2 linked regions of the Tahibacter amnicola genome follow. The protein of the gene in region 1 interacts with the protein of each later gene in a pairwise test. Links are inferred from orthologs where the notes say so. Each region holds a gene or a part of one and is shown in the gene's direction. Other genes may lie near its edges.

What was found. The genes of interacting proteins can lie anywhere in the genome.
Region 2: the proteins of ftsB (region 1) and N4264_RS23715 interact in binary tests that used the Escherichia coli proteins (3 or more experiments, as listed by UniProt). The link is inferred for Tahibacter amnicola from one-to-one orthologs.

The regions. Positions count from the first base shown.
Region 1 is NZ_CP104694.1:2,070,212-2,072,948, forward strand. It holds ftsB (cell division protein FtsB), read left to right. Parts: upstream 1-1,081; coding sequence 1,082-1,393; downstream 1,394-2,737. Other genes in the region: eno (phosphopyruvate hydratase), read left to right, coding at 1-1,068; ispD (2-C-methyl-D-erythritol 4-phosphate cytidylyltransferase), read left to right, coding at 1,440-2,138; ispF (2-C-methyl-D-erythritol 2,4-cyclodiphosphate synthase), read left to right, coding at 2,176-2,652. UniProt on the Escherichia coli protein: Essential cell division protein. May link together the upstream cell division proteins, which are predominantly cytoplasmic, with the downstream cell division proteins, which are predominantly periplasmic.
Region 2 is NZ_CP104694.1:6,000,404-6,003,402, reverse strand. It holds N4264_RS23715 (cell division protein FtsQ/DivIB), read left to right. Parts: upstream 1-1,126; coding sequence 1,127-1,873; downstream 1,874-2,999. Other genes in the region: ftsA (cell division protein FtsA), read left to right, coding at 1,877-2,999; N4264_RS23720 (D-alanine--D-alanine ligase), read left to right, coding at 201-1,130; murC (UDP-N-acetylmuramate--L-alanine ligase), read left to right, coding at 1-201. UniProt on the Escherichia coli protein: Essential cell division protein. May link together the upstream cell division proteins, which are predominantly cytoplasmic, with the downstream cell division proteins, which are predominantly periplasmic. May control correct divisome assembly.

The DNA.
Region 1 (2,737 bases):
GCCGCGCTCAAGGGATTTGATGCCGCCGACCAGGTGGGCCTGGACCGCAAGCTGATCGCGCTGGACGGCTCGCCGAACAAGAACCACCTGGGGGCCAATGCGCTCCTGGGTGTTTCGCTGGCCGCCGCGCACGCCGCCGCCGCCGCGAAGGGGCTGCCGCTGTGGAAATACCTGGCGGCCGATCGGACGGCCCGGCTGCCGGTGCCGATGATGAACATCGTCAACGGTGGTGCGCATGCCGACAACAACGTCGACATGCAGGAGTTCATGGTGCTGCCGGTCGGTTGCGCCAGCTTCTCCGAAGCACTGCGCTGCGGTACCGAGATCTTCCATGCCCTCAAGTCGGTGCTCAAAGGCCGTGGCCTGTCGACCGCCGTGGGTGACGAAGGCGGTTTCGCGCCGGATCTGAAATCCAACGAAGAAGCCATCGAGACCATCCTGGAAGCCATCGCCAAGGCGGGTTACAAGGCCGGTGAAGATGTCTACCTGGGCCTGGACGTCGCCAGCTCGGAATTCTTCGAGAACGGCAAGTACAACCTGTCGGGCGAAGGCAAGCGCCTGACGTCCGAGCAGTTCGCCGACTTCCTCGCCGGCTGGTGCGCGAACTACCCGATCATCACCATCGAAGACGGCATGGCCGAAGGTGACTGGGACGGCTGGAAGCTTCTCACCGACAAGCTCGGCAAGAAGATCCAGCTGGTCGGCGACGACCTGTTCGTCACTAACACCGCGATCTTCAGGGAAGGTATCGCCAAGGGCATCGCCAACTCGATCCTGATCAAGGTGAACCAGATCGGCACGCTGACCGAGACGCTCGAAGCCATCGCGATGGCCGACGCGGCGAAGTACTCGGCCGTGGTGTCGCACCGCTCGGGCGAAACCGAAGACACCACCATCGCCGATATCTCGGTGGCGACCACGGCCACCCAGATCAAGACCGGCTCGCTCTGCCGCAGCGACCGTGTGGCCAAGTACAACCAGCTGCTGCGCATCGAAGAGGCGCTCGGCAGCGCCGCGCGTTACGCTGGGCGGGACGCGTTCCCGAACCTGCCGGAGCTGTTTCGCTGAGGCCTGATGCCACGTGCTGCGTTACGCCGCCCTGATTCTCCTGATTCTCCTGATCGTTCTGCAGGTCAAGCTGTGGACAGGAGCGGGCGGCGTGCGCGAAGTGGAAAGCCTGCAGAGCGCCGTCGAGGCGCAGAAGAAACAGAATGCCGAGCTCAAGGCGCGCAACGACGCACTGGGCGCCGAAGTGCAGGACCTCAAGGAAGGGCGCGATGCCATCGAAGGCCGCGCCCGCTCCGAGCTGGGCCTGATCCGGCCGGGTGAAACCTTCTATCAGATCGTCGAGCCCGGTGCGGAGGATAAGAACCCGCCGCCGCGGCGGCCCTGAGCCGGTACCCGGCTCTGCGGGACGATCAACGTCACCGGAGGGATGGATGAGCAAGGCCTATTGGTGCGTCATTCCCGCGGCGGGGGCGGGGCGTCGCTTCGGCGCCGCCATGCCCAAGCAGTATCTGCGCCTGGGCGAAAAACCCTTGTTGCTGCATACGCTCGAGCGGCTCGCCGCCCACCCGCAGGTAGCGGGACTCATGGTGGTGATCGCGGCGGACGACAGCTACTGGACGCACGGAATGCTGGAAGTGCTGGGCAAGCCGCTGCTGCTGGCGACTGGCGGCAGCGAGCGCGCCGATTCGGTACTGGCGGGATTGCGTGCACTGCCTTCGTCCATCGCTGACGACGAATTTGTGCTGGTACACGACGCGGCGCGGCCCTGCGTTTCGGCAGAGGACATCAGCCGTCTGGTCGCACGTGCGACCGCCGGTGACGGCGGCCTGCTGGCGGCCCCCCTGCGCGACACGCTCAAGCGGGCCGATGCCGACGGCTGCGTCCAGTCGACCGAGCCGCGAGAGGCGCGCTGGCGCGCCCTGACGCCGCAGATGTTTCGCCGCGGGCCGCTTAGCGCGGCCCTGGCAGCGGCGGCGGAAGCGGGCGTGATGGCGACCGACGAATCCATGGCCATGGAACGGGCCGGTCACCGGCCATTGCTGGTGGAAGGCGCGGAAACCAATCTCAAGGTCACCACGCCGGCGGATTTGCTGCTGGCCGAATTTCTACTGGCGCGCCACGTTGGATGACGGCATCGCATCGGTGCCGGGTCGAGGAATAGAGATAATGCGGATTGGGCAAGGATTTGACGTACACGCCTTCGGGCCGGGAGATCATGTCGTACTGGGCGGCGTACGCATTGCGCACAGCCAGGGCGTGATTGCCCACTCGGACGGCGACGTGGTGATCCACGCGCTATGCGACGCCCTGCTGGGTGCGTTGGCGCTGGGCGACATCGGACAGCACTTCCCGCCCAGTGACGAGCGCTGGCGTGGTGCCGACAGCCGCGTGTTCCTGCGTCATTGCATGGCCTTGCTGGCACAGCAGGGCTACCGGCTTGGCAACGCCGATGTCACTGTGATCGGCGAGCGCCCGAAGGTGTTGCCGCATGCACCGGCGATTCGCCAGGTGCTCGCCGCCGACATGGCCTGCGAGCCGGGAGCGGTGAGCATCAAGGCCACGACCACTGAAAAGCTCGGCTTCACCGGCCGTGGCGAAGGCATCGCGGCCATGGCCGTCGTGCTGGTGGAAAAAGCCGGCTGAGTGCCGGCGGTGCTTTCGATACCTTTTTGTCGAGGGGAGATCTGGACAATGCCGCATTCGCTTGTCCGTCGCCATTCCCTCGGAA
Region 2 (2,999 bases), 3.9 Mb from region 1 along the record:
GATGCGCGCGCCCTGGCGCGGGCGGTACGCGCGCGCGGCAAGGTCGATCCGGTACTGATCGCCCATCCGCGGGATCTGAAAAATGCGCTGCCGGCGCTGCTGCGCGACGGCGACCTGCTGCTCCTGATGGGCGCGGGTGACATTGGCGCCGCGGCAGTGGAGCTGGCGGGCCTGGGTGAACTGAAGACAAAGGTGGGCTGATGCGTATCAAGGATCCCAAACTGTTCGGCCGCGTTGCGGTTGCCCTGGGCGGCAATTCGGCCGAGCGCGAGGTGTCGCTGGATTCGGGCCGCAATGTGCTCGAAGCCCTGCGTGCCCGCGGGGTGGATGCGCACCCGGTCGACGGAATTCCGGCCTTGCTGGATGCACTGCGCGCAGGCCATTTCGCGCGCGTGTTCAACATCCTGCATGGCCGCGGTGGTGAGGACGGCATGCTGCAGGGCGCGCTGCGCGCATTGGGCGTGCCGTTCACCGGATCAGGCGTGCTGGGATCGGCGCTGACGATGGATAAGGTACGCACCAAGGAGGTGTGGATCGCGCGCGGCTTGCCCACGCCGGCGTTCCGCGCCTACCGCCGTGGCGACGACCTCGCGGCCGCGATCACCGCGCTGGGTTATCCGGTAATCGTCAAGCCCTCGCATGAAGGATCGAGTGTCGGCATCACGCGCGTGCGCGCCGAGGCCGACCTGCCCGCTGCGATCGAGCTGGCCACGCGCTACGACGGCGAGCTGGTGATCGAGCAGCTGATCGAGGGCGGCGAATTCACCGTGGGTATCCTTGACGACTCGGCGCTGCCGTCAATTCAGATTGTTCCCAAAGGCGAATTCTACGATTACCACGCAAAGTATATTGCGGAGGACACGCAGTACCTGTGCCCGGGCCTGGAAGGCGCTGCGGAAACGCAGATCCGTGCGCTGGCGCTTGATGCCTTCCGCGCGGTGGGGGCGTCGGGCTGGGGACGCGTGGACATCATGCGCGACCGCGATGGCCGCAACTGGCTGCTGGAGGTCAACACCACGCCCGGCATGACCAGCCATTCGCTGGTTCCCAAGGCAGCGCGTGCTGCCGGCGTGGATTTCGAAACCCTGTGCTGGCGCATCCTCGAAACCAGCCTGGCGGAGGATGCATGAGCGGACAGGCGCTGCAACGGCTGCTGGCCTGGGGTATTGCGCTGACGCTGGTCGCGCTCCCCGTGGTCGGGTTGCTCAATGGCTGGTACGCCGCCGACCGCTGGCCGGTGCGCCAGCTGGAGCTGCATGCCGAGTTCGCCAATGTGAGCGCCGAGCAGATCCGTGCCGCGGCGTCGCCGGCCATTGGCACCGGCTTTTTCGCGGTCGATCTTGCGAGCGTGCAGCGCAACGTGGCGCAATTGCCGTGGGTGGAGCGGGTCGAGGCGCGCAAGCGCTGGCCCGATACCCTGGTGCTGAGGGTGTTCGAACAGCATCCCTTCGCCCATTGGGGCGAGAACCGCCTGATCAGTCGCGACGGCCGTCTGTTTGAAGTACCGGGTTCGGCCGACATCCAGGGCCTGCCCAAGCTGTCTGGCCCCGACGAACGCATGCCGGATGTGGTGCGGTTTTACACCGACGCCGCATCGCGCCTGACCGGCTCGGGACTGACGATCACCGGCGTGGAGCTCAGTGCCCGCGGCAGCTGGACGCTGGTGCTCGACAGCGGCGCGCGCGTGGTGGTCGGTCGCGAGCAGGTGCAGGAGCGCCTCAGCCGTTTCGTTGACATCTATCCACGCGTGGCTGCGCTCAATCCCGGCGCGTTCGAGTACGCCGACCTTCGCTACAGCAATGGTTTCGCCATGAAGTGGCCCGATGCCGCACCGCCGCCGGCGGTGACGCTCAGCCCCGCGGGAGACGCCTGACCCATGAATCGCAAGAGCGAGAAATCGTTGATCGTCGGCCTGGACATCGGCACGTCCAAGACGGTGGCCATCGTCGGCGAATTCCAGCCGGGCGAGCCGGTGGAGATCATTGGCGTCGGCTCGCATGCCTCGCGCGGGCTCAAGCGCGGCGTGGTGGTGGATATCGAATCGACGGTGCAGTCGATCCAGCGCGCGATCGAGGAAGCCGAGCTGATGGCCGGCTGCGAGATTCGCTCGGTCTACGCGTCGATTTCCGGCAGCCATATAAAAGATGAGAACTCGCACGGCACGGCGCCGATCCGTGACAAGGAGGTCACCCCGGCCGACCTGGATGCCGTACTCAACGCGGCCAGCGCGCTGGCGATACCGGGCGACCGGTGGGTGCTCTACAAGGAGCCGCAGGAGTATCTGATCGACGGCCAGGAAGGGATCCGTCGTCCCGTCGGCATGTCCGGCGTGCGCCTGGAGGCCAATGTGCACCTGGTCACCGGTGCGGCGAGCGCGGCGCAGAACATCATGAAGTCGATCCAGCGCTGCGGGCTGACCGTCGACGAGCTGGTGCCCTCGGCCATTGCCTCCGCGCGTGCGGTGCTCACTTCCGACGAGCGCGAGCTGGGCGTATGCCTGGTCGACATCGGCGCGGGCACCACCGACATGGCGATCTACACCCAGGGCGCGATCCGTCACACGGCGGTGCTGCCGATCGGTGGCGACCAGGTCACCAACGATATCGCCCAGTTCGTGCGCACGCCGACGGCGAATGCCGAAGAGATCAAGATCCGCTACGCGTGCGCCCTCGCGCAGCTGGCGACGGCGGAGGAAACCATCCAGGTGCCCAGCGTGGGCGACCGTCCGCCGCGGCGGCTCGCGCGCCAGACCCTGGCCGAAGCCGTGCAGCCGCGCTACGAGGAAATCTTCGAGATGGCCCAGGCGGAGCTGCGCCGCTCGGGCCTGGAGGAGCTGACCCGCGCCGGCATCGTGCTGACCGGCGGCGGCGCCAAGATGGAAGGCGTCGTCGAGCTCGCCGAAGAGCTGTTCCACATGCCGGTACGCCTGGGCGTGCCGCAGCACGTCAGCGGCCTGGCTGATGTCGTTTCCAACCAGATTCACGCCAGTGGCGTCGGCT